2 linked regions of the Aliamphritea hakodatensis genome follow. The protein of the gene in region 1 interacts with the protein of each later gene in a pairwise test. Links are inferred from orthologs where the notes say so. Each region holds a gene or a part of one and is shown on either strand. Other genes may lie near its edges. The genes, in order: PCI15_RS06005 and grxD.

Evidence for each region.
Region 2: the proteins of PCI15_RS06005 (region 1) and grxD interact in binary tests that used the Escherichia coli proteins (3 or more experiments, as listed by UniProt). The link is inferred for Aliamphritea hakodatensis from one-to-one orthologs.

What each region holds. Positions count from the first base shown.
Region 1 is NZ_AP025281.1:1,312,804-1,323,192, reverse strand. What follows is about bases 6,913-9,664. They hold PCI15_RS06005 (BolA family protein), read right to left. Parts: upstream 8,534-9,664; coding sequence 8,291-8,533; downstream 6,913-8,290. Other genes in these bases: mlaD (outer membrane lipid asymmetry maintenance protein MlaD), read right to left, coding at 9,596-9,664; PCI15_RS05995 (MlaC/ttg2D family ABC transporter substrate-binding protein), read right to left, coding at 8,961-9,584; PCI15_RS06000 (STAS domain-containing protein), read right to left, coding at 8,658-8,960; murA (UDP-N-acetylglucosamine 1-carboxyvinyltransferase), read right to left, coding at 7,008-8,270; hisG (ATP phosphoribosyltransferase), read right to left, coding at 6,913-6,926. Outside these bases: groL (chaperonin GroEL), read right to left, coding at 1-1,643; PCI15_RS06040 (co-chaperone GroES), read right to left, coding at 1,704-1,997; PCI15_RS06035 (FxsA family protein), read right to left, coding at 2,238-2,723; PCI15_RS06030 (SDR family oxidoreductase), read left to right, coding at 3,120-3,881; PCI15_RS06025 (2-hydroxyacid dehydrogenase), read right to left, coding at 3,945-4,874; hisD (histidinol dehydrogenase), read right to left, coding at 4,969-6,276; more of hisG, read right to left, coding at 6,276-6,912; more of mlaD, read right to left, coding at 9,665-10,054; lipid asymmetry maintenance ABC transporter permease subunit MlaE, read right to left, coding at 10,056-10,389. UniProt on the Escherichia coli protein: Involved in cell resistance against acid stress.
Region 2 is NZ_AP025281.1:3,834,878-3,845,237, reverse strand. What follows is about bases 2,828-5,550. They hold grxD (Grx4 family monothiol glutaredoxin), read left to right. Parts: upstream 2,828-3,884; coding sequence 3,885-4,217; downstream 4,218-5,550. Other genes in these bases: PCI15_RS17535 (multidrug effflux MFS transporter), read left to right, coding at 5,221-5,550; PCI15_RS17540 (peroxiredoxin), read left to right, coding at 4,375-4,977; PCI15_RS17550 (aspartate aminotransferase family protein), read right to left, coding at 2,828-3,561. Outside these bases: PCI15_RS17565 (DUF6942 family protein), read right to left, coding at 1-362; PCI15_RS17560 (LysR family transcriptional regulator), read right to left, coding at 359-1,273; argF (ornithine carbamoyltransferase), read right to left, coding at 1,402-2,316; more of PCI15_RS17550, read right to left, coding at 2,377-2,827; more of PCI15_RS17535, read left to right, coding at 5,551-6,444; rnt (ribonuclease T), read right to left, coding at 6,501-7,121; PCI15_RS17525 (flagellar protein MotY), read left to right, coding at 7,380-8,237; PCI15_RS17520 (argininosuccinate synthase), read left to right, coding at 8,419-9,645; PCI15_RS17515 (tetratricopeptide repeat protein), read left to right, coding at 9,792-10,360. UniProt on the Escherichia coli protein: Monothiol glutaredoxin involved in the biogenesis of iron-sulfur clusters.

The sequences.
Region 1 (10,389 bases):
ATGCCGCCCATGCCACCCATGCCGCCCATGCCGCCCATGTCAGGCATAGCAGGTGCGCCGCCTTCAGCAGGTGCATCAGCGATCATCGCTTCAGTGGTGATCATCAGACCCGCAACAGACGCTGCCGCCTGCAGTGCAGAACGGGTAACTTTAGCCGGATCCAGGATACCCATTTCCAGCATGTCGCCGTATTCACCGGAAGCCGCGTTGTAACCGAAGTTACCTTCACCCTTCTCACGGATGTTAGAAACGATAACAGAACCTTCTGCACCGGCGTTTCCAACGATCTGACGCAGTGGCGCTTCCAGTGCACGGAAAGCCAGTTCCACACCGACGCTCTGATCGTGGTTGTCACCTTTCAGTTCACCAACCTTGTCCATTGCACGGATCAGGGCAACACCACCACCAGGGATAACGCCTTCTTCTACCGCAGCGCGGGTTGCATGCAGAGCATCTTCAACGCGGGCTTTCTTTTCTTTCATTTCTACTTCAGTCGCAGCACCAACCTTGATGACAGCAACACCGCCAGCCAGCTTAGCAACACGCTCCTGCAGCTTTTCACGGTCGTAGTCAGAAGAGGTTTCTTCCATCTGCGCACGGATCTGCTGAACACGGCTTTCAATCGCAGCAGCCTGGCCAACACCGTCAACGATGGTAGTGTTTTCTTTAGTGATAGAAACACGCTTCGCCTGGCCCAGCTGCTCCAGAGAAGCACCTTCCAGGTTCAGACCCACTTCTTCTGAAATCACAGTACCACCGGTCAGGATAGCGATGTCTTCCAGCATTGCCTTACGACGGTCACCGAAACCAGGCGCCTTAACAGCAGCAACCTTAACGATACCGCGCATGTTGTTAACAACCAGAGTTGCCAGCGCTTCGCCTTCAACGTCTTCAGCAATGATCAGCAGCGGACGGGAAGACTTGGCAACCTGTTCCAGGATTGGCAGCAGATCACGGATGTTAGAGATCTTTTTGTCAACGATCAGCATGAACGGGTTTTCCAGATCAACACTCATGCTGTCCTGGTTGTTGATGAAGTAAGGAGACAGGTAGCCGCGGTCGAACTGCATACCTTCTACTACGTCCAGTTCGTTTTCCAGACCGGTACCTTCTTCAACGGTGATAACACCTTCTTTACCGACACGCTCCATTGCTTCAGCAATGATGTCACCAACCTGAGAGTCAGCGTTCGCAGAGATAGTACCTACCTGAGCGATAGACTTAGTATCTGCACATGGCACAGCCATCGCCTGCAGCTGTTCAACAACCGCAGCAGCTGCTTTATCGATACCGCGCTTCAGATCCATAGGGTTCATGCCGGCAGCAACAGACTTCAGGCCTTCGTTAACAATCGCCTGCGCCAGAACAGTTGCAGTTGTAGTACCGTCACCGGCTACGTCGTTGGCCTGGGAAGCAACTTCCTTAACCATCTGAGCACCCATGTTTTCGAACTTGTCGCTCAGTTCGATTTCTTTAGCAACAGATACACCGTCTTTAGTGACAGTTGGCGCACCGAATGCTTTATCCAGTACAACGTTACGGCCTTTAGGGCCCAGTGTAGTTTTAACTGCGTCTGCCAGAATGTTTACACCAGCCAGCATGCGCTGACGCGCGTCATTACCAAATAATACGTCTTTAGCCATTTTGAAAATCCTGTATTCAATTCAAATAGATTGAAAAATTCTTACCGGGGCTGGCAGCAATTACGCTTCCAGAACACCAAAAATTTCGCTTTCGCTCATTACCAGCAGTTCTTCACCGTCAACTTTAACAACGTTAGAACCGGCGTACTGACCGAAAATAACCTGATCACCAACCTGAACGGTTAAAGCCTGAACTTCACCGGAGTTAGTTACACGGCCGTTACCAACAGCAACTACTTCACCCTGGTTAGGCTTTTCAGTTGCAGAACCTGGCAGAACAATACCGGAAGCAGTAGTTGCTTCTTCTTCTTTACGGCGAACAACAACACGGTCGTGTAGTGGACGAATTTTCATTGAATATCTCTCCTGATCCTTGTGATCAAAAAAAGTCGTTTATAGTTATTAAACCGCTCTTTTAGCTCTGAAGCCTTTGAAAAATAATAACTTCAGACCGAAGCAGAGCATGTTTTACATGTTTACAAAGTGATCTTCTGTATCACCTAATAAATGATGATGTTTAGCTAGATGGGGCCGGCAAAACGGTTTTCAACACTTATCATTAAAAAAAGTGTGATTTTTTCAGTAAACCCGGATTCAGTCTTCCCGGCGGTACTCGCCGTCGATCACATCGCCCTTATGCAGAGTAGACGAATCACGGGGATCGCGGGGATCTGCCTGGTGAAAGTCTCCCGGGCCGGCATGATGATGAAACCCCTGCGCCGGATTAATCAGGGTGACTTTACTTAATACCAGATCGGCAAAACGCTGGCGGGTAAACGGAATCAGACACAGGAAACCGATAACATCTGTCACAAATCCGGGGGTCAGTAGCAGTGCGCCGCCGACGGCCAGCACAATCCCTTCAACCATTTCACGACCCGGCATCTCACCGGTAGCCATTCTGCCCTGAGCGCGGCGCAGGGTTGAGAACCCCTGGTAGCGCAGCATGTTCACGCCAATAAACGCAGACAAGAGCACCAGACCAACTGTATTCCAGGCACCGATCGCCTGCCCGACATTGATCAGCAGGGTAATTTCAATAATCGGTACTATGATGAACAACAAAAATAAAAAGCGCATAACAAAAACCTGTCAGAAAACTCAATGTTGAGACTGCCTGTAGTTTACACCGGCAAACCCGGTTTAGTCCCGTGATTCAGGCTACTATGATTGTTCATATTTCGCGACCATTCCGTCCTGAACGGGTTACCCTGCCTGCACCTGAACAAAACCGACAAACCTGCAGCATAAAATATGCTGTCAGTACGTTATATTTTTTGCGCCGCGCAACAAACCCGACAAAAAGCACTATCAACAAACAACAACAATAATCATAACTAATTGATATAAAATAGATTTATAAATTTAATCAAGGAAGGCATGGACTTTTACGCATTTGCGGTATAACTTTTAGAAAACTTTGTTGCACTGCACATATAAAAACAAAAACACAACATCATTTAAGGTAGTCCGCAGATGGAATTAAAAGATAAAGTCATTGTTATCACCGGAGGCGGCCGAGGCCTTGGCCGCGCCATGGCACTTCAGGTTGCAGCAAAAGGTGCCAGACTTGCACTGGTTGACCTTGATCAGCAAGGTCTGGATGAAACCATCGGCCTGTGCATGGAACTGGGTACTGAAGCCCGGGGTTACATTGCTAATATCGCCGAAGAAGACGCCGTTACCGAACTGTTTGATGACATTGCGCAGGATTTTGGCGCCATTCACGGTCTGGTCAACAATGCCGGTATCACCCGCGACGGGCTGTTCATTAAAGTGAAAGACGGTAAAGTCGTCAGCAAAATGAGCCTGGATAACTGGAATCTGGTCATGGATGTCAACCTGACCGGTACCTTCCTGTGTGGCCGTGAAGCGGCTGTTAAGATGATCGAACTTGGCTGTGAAGGCTGCATCATCAACATTTCTTCCATTTCCCGCAATGGCAACATGGGCCAGACCAACTACACGGCGACGAAAGCCGGCGTACAGGCAATGGCGGTTACCTGGGCGAAAGAGCTTGCCCGCTACAACATCCGGGCAGCGTCAATTGCACCCGGTTATATCGGTACCGAGATGGTAATGAGCATGAAACCGGAAGCACTGGAAAAAATTGCTGCCGGCATTCCTGCCAAACGCCTGGGTAAGCCGGAAGAAATCGCCAGCACTGTCGCCTTTATTCTGGAAAACGATTACATCAACGGCCGCTGCATTGAGGTCGATGGCGCACTGCGCATCTGATCCGCTCTTCTGCTCAGACAAAAAAGCCAGCTATACGCTGGCTTTTTCTGTAAGAAATCCGGGTTAATACCCCAGCGTACGGTCAACGGCTTTCACCGGCAGCCCCAGCCCGATGGCATGGATATACTCTTTTGCCTGCTCAATCGCATCCCTGATGGATGTCGGCGCCGCGATGTGTGGCGTGATAATGACATTATCCATCGACCACAGTGGAGAATCCTGTGACAGAGGTTCGTACTCAAAGACATCCAGCATTGCCCCCCGCAGACGCTGCTTACGCAGCGAATCTATCAGGGCCGGGGAATCAACCACTTCTCCCCTGCCGACGTTAATCACAACCGCCTCCGGTAACAACTGTTCCAGCACCGGGCCGTTTACCAGCCCCTGAGTATGGGGGCTTGAAGGCAACAGGTTTACGAGTACCCGGGTGCCCCGTAAAAATGCAGACAAAGCATCCTGCCCGGTAAAACTTTCCACCCCGGCAACCACTTTTTCTGTGCGGCTCCAGCCCCGCACGATATAGCCATCATCGGACAGTCGCCGGGCAACCTGAGAACCAATCGCTCCCATGCCCAGAATGCCCACAGGCCAGTTACTGCGGGCATCAATTTTTTCCGGCTGCCAGACACTGCGGCGCTGCTGGCGCTGATAGGCATCAAAGTCCCGGCTGAAATGCAGTAAGCCGTACCGCACGTAATCGGTCATCCAGGTGGCCATACCGGCGTCCCGTAATTTCAGCACCGGCACACCTTCCGGCAGCCCCGGTAACGCCAGTAACTTATCCACACCGGCACCGAGATTAATGATGGCTTTAAGCTGGGTATGACGTTCAAACAGCGCCTGCGGTGGCTGCCAGACCAGCGCATAGTCTGCCTGCCAGTCCGGCATTTCTGTCTCCGACCATAACCGGCAGTCTGCACCGGGTAACAATTCTGTTACAGAGGGCAACCAGTCTGAAAAATCTTCACCACGGGCATAAAATACTACCTTCATAATGTCCTGCCGTCTGAGCCTTGTGAAAGGCCACTGTAAAACAAAAAAAAGCCCGGTAACAGTACCGGGCTTTTTTATAAACGATAGGGCGGGATCAGTCTTTGATCCGATACTCTGCCGACCGGGCGTGTGCCGTCAGGCTTTCACCACGGGCGAGCACAGATGCGACCTTACCCATTTCTGACGCCCCCTCTTCAGAGAACATAATCAGAGATGAACGTTTCTGGAAGTCATACACCCCCAGTGGCGATGAGAAGCGCGCGGTACCGGAGGTCGGCAACACGTGGTTGGGGCCTGCACAATAGTCACCCAGTGCTTCTGCAGTATAACGTCCCATGAAGATCGCACCGGCGTGCTTAATTTCAGGTAACAGGGCTTCAGGCTCAGCGATTGATAACTCCAGGTGCTCCGGCGCTACCCGGTTGCTGACAACGGCAGCAGCAGACAGATCAGGTACTTTAATCAGAGCAGCACGATCAGTCATAGATACACGGATAATGGCTTCACGCTCCATAGTCGGCAACAGCTTGTTAATGCTCGCTTCTACCTTGTCCAGGAACGCTGCATCCGGCGAAACCAGAATAGGCTGTGCATCTTCATCGTGTTCAGCCTGAGAGAACAGATCCATGGCAATCCAGTCAGGATCAGTCTGACCATCACAGATCACCAGAATCTCAGAAGGTCCGGCAATCATATCAATGCCCACCGCACCGAATACTGCCCGTTTCGCCGTGGCAACAAAAATGTTACCCGGGCCAACAATTTTATCGACCTTAGGCACCGTTTCGGTTCCGTACGCCAGTGCGGCTACCGCCTGCGCACCGCCTACGGAAAACGCCCGGTCTACACCGGATAACGCCGCTGCCGCCAGTACCAGTTGATTGACCTCACCGTCCGGCGTCGGCACAACCATGATCAGTTCTTCAACACCGGCAACCTTTGCAGGAATCGCGTTCATTAACACAGAAGACGGATAAGATGCCTTGCCACCCGGCACGTAAAGACCCACTTTATCCATTGGCGTGACTTTCTGGCCCAGCAAAGTGCCGTCAGCCTCACGGTACTGCCAGGATTCACCCAGCTGCTTCTCGTGATAGTCGCGAACCCGGTCAGCGGCAGTTTGCAACGCTTCTTTCTGATCCGCCGGCAAGGTAGCCAGCGCTTCCTGCAGCTGTTCTTTAGAGAACTCAAGCTCAGCCATTGAAGAAACATTAAGGCGGTCAAAACGGTTGCTGAACTCAACAACTGCTGCGTCTCCACGCTGTTTTACCTGCAGGAGAATATCATCAACAATGGCATTAACTTCTTTGTTAGAAACCGCTTCCCAGGCCAGCAGACTGTCCATCTGCGTGGCGAAATCTTCCTGCTGGCTGTCCAGCCGTAATACATTTAACTCAGCCATTACTTACCTTCACTCTTTCTTGCTTCTACTGCGGCGGCTAACTGCTCAATAATCGGTTGAATCTGACGATGCTTCATTTTCATCGCAGCCTTACCGACGACCAGCCGGGAACTGACATAAGCAATTTCTTCCAGCGGTACCAGACCGTTGGCACGCATGGTGTTACCGGTATCCACAATGTCCACGATCCGGTCAGCCAGCCCCATAATCGGCGCCAGCTCCATCGCACCGTACAGCTTGATGATGTCTACCTGATGCCCCTGACGGGCATAGTATTCTTTGGTGACATTGACAAACTTGGTGGCAACTTTAATCCGCCCGGATACCGGCGGCGCGTCCTTCAGAGATGCAGTCATCAGCTTACAGCGGGCAATGTCCAGATCCAGCGGTTCATAGACACCTTTGGCGCCGTACTCCATCAGCACGTCTTTACCTGCCACACCCATGTCTGCGCCACCATGTTCAACATACGTTGGCACGTCAGTGGCTCTGATCACAACCAGTTTAATGTTGTCATGGTTGGTATCAAAGATCAGTTTACGGCTGCTGAAGATATCTTCTGCAGGCAGGATATTCGCCGCTTCGAGCAACGGTAACGTGTCTTTCAGAATACGCCCTTTCGACAGGGCTATAGTCAATTGCTGTTTCATGTTCGCTGTTTGACAATCCGTAAAGAGGGCAGCGCCACAGCGCTGCTGAAAATAAATAAAAAGTCTGCTGGCAGAAAATGCTTAACCCGGCACCCGCTTAATCTTAGCGCCCAATAATTGCAGTTTTTCTTCAATGCACTCATAACCACGGTCAATGTGGTAAATCCGCTCAATGATGGTCTCACCTTCGGCAAGAATTGCAGCAATAACCAGACTTGCAGATGCCCGCAGGTCAGTCGCCATAACCGGCGCTGCTGTCAGCTTATCCACACCTTCCATGATTGCCGTATTACCTTCGATGGTGATCTTGGCACCCATGCGGGTCATTTCCTGCATATGCATGAAACGGTTTTCAAATACCGTTTCCTTAATGCGGCTGACACCTTCGGCCACAACATTCATGGCTGCAAACTGCGCCTGCATATCGGTTGGAAAAGCCGGATAAGGAGCCGTCACCAGGTTAACCGCCTTCGGCCGTTTACCGTGCATATCGAGTTCAATCCAGTCTTTGCCGGTTTTAATTTCGGCGCCGGCTTCTTCCAGCTTCTGGATAACCGCATCCAGAATATCAGGACGGGTATTCTTAACCCGGATAGAACCGCGGGTCGCTGCAGCGGCGACCAGATAGGTACCGGTTTCAATACGGTCAGCAACCACCGGGAAATGACAGGACTTCAGCGACGGTACACCGTTTACTGTAATTGTGTCCGTTCCGTGACCGGAAATATCAGCACCCATGGCAATCAGGAACTCAGCCAGATCCACCACTTCAGGTTCCCGTGCCGCGTTCTCGATAACACTCTGGCCTTCAGCCAGCGCTGCCGCCATCAGAATATTTTCGGTACCGGTTACTGTCACAGTATCGAAGAATACCCGGCCGCCTTTCAGACGTCCGTCACAGGTAGCACGGATAAAACCTTCTTCCAGTACAATGGTTGCACCCAGGGCTTCAAGGCCTTTAATGTGCAGGTCCACCGGACGGCTACCGATTGCACAGCCACCGGGCAGAGACACTTCCGCATGACCATAGTGAGCCAGCAGCGGTCCCAGTACCAGAATGGACGCCCGCATGGTTTTCACCAGCTCATATGGCGCAACAGTTGAATTGATGGTGCGGGTGTCAATTTCAACACTCAGCTTTTCGTCGACTGTCAGATCCACCCCCATCTGGCGTAACAGCTCCAGCATGGTCGTGATATCGTGCAGGTGAGGAAGGTTGCTGATAGTAACAGGTTCATCGGCCAGCAGACTTGCCGCCAGAATAGGCAACGCAGAGTTCTTTGCCCCGGAGATTTTTACATCGCCTTTCAGCCGGCTTCCACCGGTAATAATTAGTTTATCCATCGACGCTTTGCCTTATCAAATTAGTTCTGTAACTCAGCCCACTGTGCAGGCGTATAGGTTTTGATAGTCAGCGCATGAATACTGCCATTAGCGATTTCTTCAGCCAGACACTGGGAAACCATCTGCTGTTTTTTAACCGGACGTAAGCCTTCAAAAACCTCACCGACAACGGTTACCTGGAAATTACAGCCTTCACCTTCAGGATAGACAACACAACCTTCCAGTTTGCTCTCCAGTAACTGCTTAACTTGTTCGATTTGCATGCAAAATACCGCTTAAATTTGGGAGGAAAAATAACAGATGAAATGATAGCCGATTACGATATAAAAGGCGACGGAAGGATACACCGAAGCGGGGAATTCCTGAGACAAAGCAATCTCAGGAAGGTTATTTCCAGATCCGGCTGGACGACAGCCCGACCAGCTCCGCCATTTGCACCATTTCATCCGGGAAATGCAGAGCTTCGAGCGACAGATCATTTCGTTCAGCCAGACGCTGACAGCTTAGCCAGAATGCCAGCGCGGAGCTGTCGACACGGGAAATTTCAGAAAAATCCATCACGACCCGGCCAGTGCGTTCAGCCAGACGGGCTTCTGTCACCTGCCGGGCATGTTCGGCTGTCGCGAAAATCAGATCACCGCTTAACACCAGGGTATCCGGGGCGTGCGGTTTACAACTGAACGGTGCCATTTATTTGCTTACATCCGTTTCTACCTGGGCTTTCCAGTTGGCAATTACACCGCCAACATCACCGCGGTTTTTCTTCACCAGCGAAGCAAACTGATTCTTAAAGTTAAGACGCAGGTTAATACCGTCCAGATGAACGTTTACCAGCTTCCAGCCTTCGGGCTGTTCCAGCATGTAGTAATCCAGCTTGTATGTAGCACTGCCTCCGGAACGCACCTTAACACTGACGATCTGTTTGTTCGGCTTAGGGCTCGGACGGCCTTCAGGCAACAGTTCATAACCGGTAATTTCAAAGCCCACCAGCGCTTTGGCATAGGTTCTGATCAGGGTATTTTTGAAAACACCTGTAAACTCTGCCCGCTGTTCAGTGGTTGCCTTGCGGTAATATTTACCCATCACCCGCTTGGCGATGTAGTCAAAATCCACGACCGGCACCAGCAGCCGCTCAATTTCTGCCATCAGTGGCGTCACATCATCGCCGGCAGACAACCCTCCGTCACCCAGAACACTGATCATTTCAGCACTGGCTTTATCAACCGGCTCACTGGCAGCCTGCCATGACGCCAGGCTCACCGGGCTAAGAGCAACCAGTACCGCCAGACTAAAAACAGATAATAATTTACGCATAATTTTTCTCTTTATTCGGTCGCTTCATTAAACAGAAACTTACCAATCAGTTCTTCTAATACCAGCGCGGACTGAGTATCTTCAATAAAATCTCCGTCCTGTAGCATTTCTTCATCAGCACCGGTCGTAATCCCGATATATTTTTCACCCAGCAGGCCGGACGTCAGGATAGACGCAGAGCTGTCCAGACTCAGGTAATTTACATTCGAATCAATGGCCATCTCCACCCGGGCCATCAACTGATCCTCATCCAGAACAATTGCCGTTACCTGACCAATTTTAACCCCGGACATGGTTACCTTGGAGCGGGAGGTTAAACCGCCAATGTTTTCAAACAATGCATAGACTTTATAGCTGCGGTTACTCTCAGACAGAGTAAGTCCGCTTACGTTCAATGCCAGCACCAGCAGCGCCAGCGCACTGGCCAGCATAAAAAAGCCTACTGCTAATTCCAGTCCCCGGATTCGCATCTTATAAATCTCCAAACATCAAAGCAGTCAAAATAAAGTCCAGCCCAAGTACCGCCAGCGACGCATACACCACCGTGCGGGTCGTTGCCTGGCTGATACCTTCAGACGTCGGCACAGAGTCGTAGCCCTGATAAACCGCGATCCAGGTGACCGCCACACCGAAAACCAGTGCTTTGATCAACCCGTTTACAACGTCTTCAAAAAAGTCCACAGAGTTCTGCATATTAGACCAGAAAGAGCCTTCATAAATGCCCAGCCAGTCGACCCCCACCAGCATACCGCCCCAGATTCCAACAACGCTGAATATCATGGACAGCAGCGGCAGGCTGAGCATA
Region 2 (10,360 bases), 2.5 Mb from region 1 along the record:
AACACTGTGCTGTCATCCAGTGCAGTAAAGCCTGCGTCGGCAGGAGACTGGTCAGCCCGCACCAGCCCCAACCTTTCCCAACTGGCTTTTCCGGCGACCAGGTGAAGTGCCGCCCGGCTGTTCAGCTGGTTACTGAAGTCGATGGCTTCACTTTCTAGCAACCGGTTATCCCGGTGATATCGCCAGTCGTCTGTCTGTGCCACGATCTTAGAAAGAATAATCAGGATCTTCCGCCAGTGGTTGCCGTTCTGGCGCACAGTATCATCATAGCCCTGCCAGCCGTTTTCCAGTGCCGGCGGGGTGGGCAGATAAAGGCGTATCTCTGCATGCGGATTTCCCAGACTGGAAAGGCGCTCATTCATGCAGATTTAATGCCGCTGAGGTTTTTAAAGGTAATTTCCTTGGCGGTGCTGAGGAAGTCCAGCATGAAGTCAGCATCTTTCTGGTCATCACGGATGGCCGCATACAGGGTACACCAGACACCTTTTTCGCCCAGAGGCCTGGCGCTGATGTAGTTCTGTTCGATGTACTGATGTATTGCCCAGTTAGGCAGTGCAGACACACCGCGTCCGCTGGCGACCAGCTGCATGATCATCACGGTCAGTTCAGAAGTGCGGATGCTGGCCGGCTCAATATCTGCCGGTTCCAGAAAATGTTTGAAGACATCCAGCCGGTGGGATTCAACCGGGTAGGTGATCAGCACTTCGCTGGCCAGATCCTGTGGCTGGATATGCCGTTTGGCGACCAGACGGTGCTGCTTGGAAATGGCCAGCACAGATTCATAAGTGAACAGCGGAATGTAGGTAATGCCGTTACGCTCTTCCGGATCTGCAGTGATGACCAGGTCCAGGTCGCCCCGGGCCAGTGCCGGCAGGGGCAGAAAACTGAAGCCGGTAGACAGGTCCATCTCCACTTCCGGCCAGTTCTGGCGGAAATGATCAATGGTGGGCATCAGCCAGTCAAAGCAGCTGTGACACTCAATACAGATATTCAGCCGGCCGGCCTCTCCGCCCGCCAAGCGGGCGATATCCCGCTCAGCGTTGCGCACCATAGGTAACACTTCATCGGCCAGTGCCAGAATGCGCTGGCCGGCGCTGGTGAAACAGATAGGTTTGGTTTTGCGGATAAACAGGGAGCAGTCGAGGCGGTCTTCCAGATCTTTGATCTGATGCGACAGGGCAGACTGGGTGAGATGAATGCGGTCTGCCGCATCAACCAGACTTCCGGTGTCACGCAGTGCAGAGAGTGTTTTTAAATGACGAAGCTCGATCATACGCGGTTAACCTCAACTTCAACTTAGATATGAGTATAGTATGAACTGTCGTACCTTGACGGCATTGCCGTAGAGTAACCACTTACCCCTGCACTTTGTGACAGGGGTAAGGCGGTTAAGGAAGCAGATTACTGGCTGCCAACCATCAGCAGTTCCAGCAGCGCTTTCTGGGCGTGCAGGCGGTTTTCTGCTTCATCAAAGACAACGGAACGGGGATCATTGTCCATCAGCTCAGCGCTGACTTCCTCACCACGGTGTGCCGGCAGACAGTGCATGAACAGTGCTTCTTTATCAGCGGTATCCATCAGCGCAGAGGTAACCTGATAGCCGGTGAAGGCTGCTTCGCGTTCTTTCTGTTCTTCTTCCTGACCCATGGATGCCCATACATCGGTGACCACCAGGTGGGAGTCTTTGATTGCTTCTTCCGGCGTGCGGTAGATGCTGATGCGGTCTTTATTGGCAGCAACCAGCTCAGCATTCGGATCAAAGCCTTCCGGGCAGGCAATGTTCAGGTGGAAGTCGAACTGGCGGGCAGCGTTTATGTAGGAGTGACACATGTTGTTGCCATCACCTACCCAGGTCACTGTTTTGCCCTGGATGTCGCCACGGTGTTCGTAATAGGTCTGCATATCAGCCAGCAACTGACACGGATGGTAATCATCGGTCAGGGCATTGATAACAGGTACACTGGAATTAGCGGCGAAGGTTTCGACCGAGTCATGTGAGAAGGTACGGATCATCACCGCATCGCACATGCTGGAGATTACCTTGGCGCTGTCTTCAACCGGTTCACCACGGCCCAGCTGCGTATCGCGGGATGACAAGAAGAGTGCGTGGCCGCCAAACTGTGCCATGCCGGCCTCGAAAGATACGCGGGTACGGGTGGAGGATTTTTCAAAAATCATCGCCAGTACCTGGTTTTTCAATGGCTCGTAAATCTCACCACTGTTGCGAATTCGCTTCAGTTCCACCGCGCGACGGATCAGCGCTTTCAGTTCATCGGGCGTTAAATCTAGCAGGGTTAAGAAATGTCTTGTTGTCATAATAAAAAGGGCCTGACGAATCAGGCCTCCTTAATTTCGTTAATGAATCAGAGCTGGCGGTTATTCGTCAGCCATATAAACCTTGATGATGCGCGATACAGTGTTTACCAGCAGTTTGGCTTCGCTGTCGGTCATCGTCAGAGGCGGTAACAGACGTACCACTTTACCGCCACCGGTAATGTTCAGCAGTACACCTTTTACCTTCGCAAGCACTGCCAGTTCGGAACCGGCTTCGCTCAGTTCAATGGCAATCATCATGCCTTTGTTACGTACTTCCTTAACGCTTTCAGAACCGCCCAGCTGATCGCGGAAACCGTCGGCAATCTGGTCGCCCAGTTCCGCAGCCCGCTGGTCCAGCTTGTCATTGGTGATGGTATCGACCACCGCCAGTGCTGCGGCACAGCAAAGCGGGTTGCCACCGTATGTGGAGCCGTGGGTACCCGGAATCAGGATCTCAGCCGCTTTACCACGGGCCAGACAGGCACCGATCGGCACACCGTTACCCAGACCTTTAGCTGTGGTCACCACATCAGGAAGAATATTGTTTTGCTGGTACGCAAAGTAGCTGCCGGTACGGCCGTTGCCGGTCTGAACTTCATCCAGCATCAGCAGCCAGTCGTGTTCGTCGCAGATATCCCGCAACTGGTTCAGGTAATCATCAGCGGGGATAACCACGCCGCCTTCACCCTGAATCGGTTCAACCAGAATTGCTACAACGTTCGGGTTGTTGGCAGCAATCTTACGCACAGCGTCAACGTCATTGAACGGTGCCCGGACAAAACCGCTGACCAGTGGCTCAAAGCCAGCCTGGACTGCACGGTTACCGGTGGCGCTCAGAGTCGCCATCGTACGGCCATGGAAAGAACCGTCCATGACGATTGTGACCGGCTGATCGATGCCTTTACCGTGACCGTAGCGACGGGCCAGTTTAATGGCCGCTTCGTTAGCTTCTGCACCGGAGTTACCGAAGAAGACGCTGTCCATGCCGGAGATCTGGGTCAGACGGCGGGCCAGACGTTCCTGGTTCGGAATGGTGTACAGGTTTGAGGTATGAATAAGCTGGCTGGCCTGTTCGCTGATCGCGGTGGTAACCGCCGGGTGCGCGTGACCCAGACCGCAAACGGCAATGCCGCTCAGCGCGTCCAGATACTTGTGGCCATCGGTATCATACAGCCAGGAACCTTCGCCGTGATCAAAGGCGACGGACAGGCGTGCATAAGTGTTCATTATGGGCTGTGTAGACATAAAGTCCCTCTCTGCAACATGGACCCATCGCCAATAAAGAAGAAGTCTCGGCGTGGAAAAAACGCAAAAGTCTATTCAATCGACGCAAGTTTAGCAATCTTTGCCGTAATTTATCTGTTAATGAGGCTGTTTCGGACTTGAATTTATTGATCCGTGTCACAATGATTTATAAAGACAGGGATTAGCATAGACAGCTGCTCATTCGGGCAGACAGGCGGCCGAATATTTCTTGAGTAAATCACTCGGGTTTATGCTAGGCTTGCGTTTTTTTTAACGCCCCCGCAGAAACGGGCGAAAGTTTTGACAGGTTTAAAGGTGTACTTATGAGCGTCGTTGATACCATTAAAGAGCAGATCGAATCCAATGATATTCTGCTGTACATGAAGGGCACGCCCCGTTTCCCGCAGTGTGGCTTTTCTTCCCGCACAGTTGAAGCGGTGATGGAGTGCGGCGAGCGCTTTGCGTTTGTGAACATTCTGGAAAATCCGGAAATCCGCTCTGAGCTGCCAAAATACGCTAACTGGCCAACCTTCCCGCAACTGTGGGTAAAAGGTGAGCTGATCGGTGGCTGCGACATCGTTGCTGAAATGGCGGCAAGCGGCGAGCTGAAAGAACTGATTGCTGAAGCGGCTGCGGGTCAGGCTGAAAGCGAATAAGTCATAGTTGGATCAGCAGGCTGGTAATTAATATTCTTTATCGTTTTTATTGACGCGTTTAATTAGTCTAATAAGAACTATCTGCTATGCTGATCCGCACTTAATTTGTGCGCGGGAAACCGCTGTATTCTTTAATTCATTTAAGAGAGAACTAAACATGGCCGTATTAGTAGGTAAGAACGCTCCGGACTTTACAGCACCAGCCGTACTGGGCAACGGTGAAATCGTTGATGCTTTTACACTGTCTGAAGCAACTAAGGGCAAGAAAGCTGTAGTATTCTTCTACCCACTGGACTTCACTTTCGTATGTCCTTCTGAGCTGCTGGCTTTCGATCACCGTATCGAAGAATTTGCTAAGCGTGGCGTTGAAGTAATCGGTGTTTCTATCGACTCTCACTTCTCTCACAACGCATGGCGTAACACCCCTGTAGAGCAGGGTGGTATTGGTCCGGTTAAATACACGCTGGTTGCCGACATGACTCACAGCATCTGCAAAGACTACGACGTTGAGTCTGAAGGCGGCGTTGCTTTCCGTGGTTCTTTCCTGATCGACGAAGACGGTCTGGTACGTCACCAGGTTGTTAACGATCTGCCACTGGGCCGTAACGTTGACGAAATGCTGCGTATGGTTGACGCGCTGGCGTTCCACCAGAAGAACGGTGAAGTTTGCCCTGCAGGCTGGAGCGAAGGTGACGAAGGTATGGTTGCATCTCCTGAAGGTGTTGCAAGCTACCTGTCTGACAACGCTGACAAGCTGTAAGATTTAAGTATCTTAAAAAACCGCCTTCATGGCGGTTTTTTTGTGGCTGCCGTTCAGTGCCTGCGGTGTCGGCTGTATGTAAAAAATGCATGTGCTACATAGCGAATTAGAATGACCGGTTTTGTGCTGCTTGCGGTATGATAGCCGGTCTTTTCGTGTTTGCTGTCCGGGCTGTTCTGCCCCGGTGCTGTTGCTGATACTTTTCTTAATAACTTCATTAATGAATGAATGACGGGATGTCCTGTGCCGAATAAGTCTTTTGCGGGCGAAATGCCGTTCGCTGAATTTGTTACCCTGATGGCTATGATGATGTCATTGGTTGCCCTTGCTATTGATGCCATGTTACCGGCGCTGGCGCTGATGGGAGACGCGCTTCAGGTGACCGATGCGAATGATGTGCAACTGGTGGTTTCCGTCCTGTTTCTTGGCATGGCTGTGGGGCAGCTGTGTTATGGCCCCGCTTCGGACAGTTTTGGCCGCCGGCCGGTGATGTATGTGGGCTATGCACTCTTTATTGCTGGCGGGGTTTTGAGCATCGCCGCGCAGGATCTCGATGTGATGCTGCTTGGGCGGTTTTTACAGGGGTTTGGGCTGGCAGCCCCCAAGATACTCACGGTGGCGATTGTCCGGGATCAGTTTGCCGGACGTGAAATGGCCCGGGTGATGTCCTTTATTATGGTCATCTTCATTGTGATTCCGATGGTGGCGCCGGTGTTCGGGCAACTGATTCTCTGGGTGGCTGACTGGCGTTACATTTTTGTGGCGATTCTGCTGATCGGCCTGATCAGTCTGGTCTGGTTTCATCAGCGTCAGCCCGAAACCCATCCGGTTGACAAGCGGGTGCCATTTTCACTGAAGGCGATCAGCAAAGCATTCATCAAAGTATCAACCGACCGCTTTGCTATGGGGTATACGTTGATGGCCGGGATTGTTTCCGGTGCGTTTGTGGCTTATCTGAGTTCTTCTGCGCAGGTGTTTCAGCAGTTATATGGCCTGGGTGAGTGGTTCCCCCTGTATTTTGCGATGCTGGCTTTCGCCATTGGTTTTTCGTCTTACCTGAATGGCCGTCTGGTGATGCGGCTGGGAATGCAGCATCTGACCTGGCGGGCCTTACTGGTGCTGATGGTCAGCTCAGCCCTGTGTGTGGCTGGCAGCAGTTACTGGCAGGGGATGCCGCCGTTATGGCTGTTAACCCTGTATTTCATCGTGGCGTTTGCCTGTATCGGGATGCTGTTCAGTAATCTGAATGCGCTTGCCATGGAAGGGCTGGGTAAGTATGCCGGTATGGGGGCCGCAGTCGTGGGAGCGGTGTCTACGCTGTTATCCGCAGTGATCGGGGTGTTCATCGGTGGTCTGTTCAACGGCACGGTTATTCCGCTGGTGGCAGGGTTTGCCGTGTGTGCGGCTGCCGGTCTGGTGATGATGCGCTGGATTGAAGCGGGGCAACGGCAAACGGAAGTGTCCTGATACGAAAAAAGCCCTGCAGTGTCAGGGCTTTTTTATGGGGGCGTGTCAGACGCCGGTTATTCGTAGTGGTCCTGAACCATGCTCCAGCCGCCCAGATCTTTCCAGCGGTTGACGATGGTGCAGAACAGCTCGGCGGTTTTCATGGTGTCATACAGAGCCGAGTGTGCTTCTTTGCCGTCGAAGTCGATGTCGGCAATGTCACAGGCTTTCGCCAGTACGGTGTGGCCAAACGCCAGACCTGCCAGTGTGGCGGTATCGAAGGTGGAAAACGGGTGGAACGGGTTGCGTTTCATGTCGCAGCGGTTTGCGGCTGCCGTTACGAAACTGTGATCGAAGTGAGCATTATGCCCCACCAGAATTGCCCGTTTACAGTTATGGGCTTTGACGGATTTGCGGATCGGCTTAAAGATCTTTTCCAGTGCTTCCTGCTCGTCGATGGCACCGCGCAGAGGGTTGTACGGGTCAATGCCGGTAAACTCCAGTGCGGACTTTTCCAGATTGGCACCTTCAAACGGGTCTACGTTGAAGGAGTAGCTCTGGTCAATCAGCAGGTTTCCGTCGTCATCCATCGTCAGGGTAACGGCAGCAATTTCCAGAAGAGCATCTGTCTCGGCATTGAACCCGGCAGTTTCAACGTCGATTACCACTGGCAGGTAGCCCCGGAAGCGGGTGGACATCGGATGCTGATAGGCACTGTTATGTTTAGTCAAATGAGATCCTTAAAGGCTGTCTCTTCAGCCTGCAGTTGAGTATGAGGCCAGTGTATAATCTTGGCCGGCCGTTGTCATTGCTACGGAAGTATTTGCAGTACATTACTGCTAAGATGGATAGACACTGATCAGCGGTTAAATATCCCGGTATCTTCAGTAAAGTTTTAACTGCACCAGTCGATATCTGATACGTTGGTTTGGTATCTGTAAGGGTTTGATCTTTTTATGCGAATTATTCTGGGACTGTTGATAGCTTTTTGGATACTGCCTGCCGGGGCGGCAAGCTTCGTGGCGACCATCGATCAGTCCCGCTGGGATCTTGAGTCCTCCAAGTTTAACTGCCGTATGTCGCAAAAAATCCCCCTGTTCGGAGAAGCCGTATTCGATCATCAGGCTGGCGAGCAGATCCGTTTTGTTCTGAAACCGCTTCAGGGTCATGGCATGAAAGGGAAGGCGATGCTGATGGCAGAGGCTTCTCCCTGGCAGCCGGGTACCCCGCCGATGCGGATCGGAGAGGTGGAGTTCAACCAGTACAGTGGTGAGATCGAAGTGCTGAGCCCGCAGGCTCAGAATATGGTTGCCGCCCTGTATAAGGGCATGATGCCGACCTTTAAAGCCCGCAACTGGCTGGGGACCGGGGAAAATGTCCGGATAGGACTCTCAGCGGCCAACTTCCAGCCGGCGTTTGAAAGTTATTCAGGCTGTGTGGCCGGTCTGTTGCCGGTGAATTACCGTCAGATCGCCCGTACCGCGGTATTGTTCCCGTCGGCCACCTGGCGCTTGTCGGATGCCACCAAGGCCCGGCTGGATCTGATTGCAGTGTATGTGAATAATGATGAGGCGGTCAGCTCGGTTTACGTAGACGGCCACTCAGATACCCAGGGCCGGCGTCTGGCAAACCGGGATTTATCTAAGAAGCGTGCTGATGAAGTGACGGCGTATCTGATTACTAAGGGGGTTAATCCTGACGTGATTATTACCCGTTATCACGGCGAACGGTATCCGGTGGGGCAGAAGAACGACCGGGCAACCCGTGACCGCAGTCGCCGGGTAACCATCCGGCTGGACCGGGATCAGCCTTAACTTCAGTCCTCCGTCTGAGCGGTTGAATCGCCGGAACGTGCGTTGCCCTTTGAGATAGTGGGGATTTATCCCCGCTGTCTCTGTTCCTGCTGTGTATTCATGCTATAATTTTGCCCTTTCCTTTTTCAGGTAATACATCGGGTTGTCTGCCCGGTGGTAGATTTTCGTGTGGAGTTCTTTTATGTCCGACATTAATAAGGTTGTGCTGGCCTACTCCGGCGGCCTTGATACATCTGTAATCGTTCGTTGGTTACAGGAAACTTACAACTGTGAAGTCGTGACATTCACGGCAGATCTGGGCCAGGGTGAAGAAGTTGAACCTGCCCGTGCCAAAGCTGAAGCTCTGGGTGTAAAAGAAATTTACATCGAAGATCTGCGCGAAGAGTTTGTCCGTGATTTCGTATTCCCGATGTTCCGTGCGAATACTATCTACGAAGGTGAATACCTGCTGGGCACGTCAATTGCCCGTCCGCTGATTGCCAAGCGTCTGATTGAAATCGCCAATGAAACCGGCGCAGATGCTATCTCTCACGGTGCAACCGGTAAGGGTAACGATCAGGTTCGTTTTGAAATGGGTGCTTACGCACTTAAGCCGGGCGTTGAAGTTATTGCGCCATGGCGTGAGTGGGATCTGACATCCCGTGAAACCCTGATGAAGTACTGTGAAGAGCACAACATCCCGGTAGACTTCTCAAGCAACAAGAAGAAGTCTCCGTACTCGATGGATGCTAACCTGCTGCACATTTCTTACGAAGGCGACATTCTGGAAGATCCGTGGGCAGAAGCTGAAACGGATATGTGGCGCTGGTCCGTTTCCCCTGAGGAAGCACCGGACGAAGCTCAGTACATGGAGCTGACTTACGAAAAAGGCGATATCGTTGCGATTGACGGTGAGCCAATGTCTCCGGCAACTGTCCTGACTTACCTGAACAAGGTAGGTGGTGAGCACGGTATTGGCCGTCTGGACATCGTTGAAAACCGTTTCGTCGGAATGAAGTCCCGCGGTTGCTATGAAACACCGGGCGGCACCATCATGCTGCGTGCACACCGTGCCATTGAGTCAATCACGCTGGACCGCGAAGTTGCGCACCTGAAAGATGAGCTGATGCCACGTTACGCGAAAGTGATCTACAACGGTTTCTGGTGGTCTGAAGAGCGTAAGATGATGCAGGAGATGATCGATTACTCACAGCGTAACGTGAACGGTGATGTTCGCCTGAAACTGTACAAGGGTAACGTGACTGTTGTGGGTCGCCGTTCTGATGACAGCCTGTTCGATGAGAACATTGCTACTTTTGAAGATGACGCGGGTTCTTACGATCAGAAAGATGCTGCCGGCTTCATCAAGCTGAATGCACTGCGCATGCGCATTGCTGCCGGTAAAGGCCGCAATCTGCTGGAAGACTGAGCAAAGAACAGGGATTAATAACCTGACTTTTCTGAAAAACCCGTTATGGTGACATGGCGGGTTTTTTGCTGTTCAGGGGATGTGTCGGGAGTTCTAGTTGCTTGATAACTATGGTACTTTGAGCGCTGGTCTCTGATGTCGGTTTTATGGAAATAAATTATTCACAAAACAAAGTCCTGATTGTCGATAATCGTCTGGATGATCTGGCTGAGCTGAAAGCTGCGCTGACCCAGTTAGGCATCAAAACGATCCATGTGGCGTCATCAGTGAATATGGCTTTGGCGTTGTTGCGTGAAGAGACATATGACATATGTTTTGCTCTGTTTGATCTGGGTAAAACCGAGAAGAACGGTCTGCAGTTAATTCAGGAGGCCGGTGCCGAAGGCACAAAGCTGTATACCACCACCTTTATTCTGGTGGTTGATCAGGACCGCTCCAAACTGCTGTTCGGCTCCCTTGATACCGCGCCGGATACCTATATTTCCAAGCCCTATGATATTGCCAAGATCAGGGTGCGTCTGGAAAAAATTCTGCGCATTAAGTCAGTACTGCAACCGCTGGAGAAGCTGCTCAATCAGGGGCAGCTGTCTGAAGCACTGGAGCAGTGTGGCCGCTATATTCACTCTTATCCCGGGCTCGTTCTGTATATCCACCGTTTGGAAGGCGAGATCCTGTTGCGCCTCGGCCAGGAGACGCAGGCGGTAAAGCTGTTTAA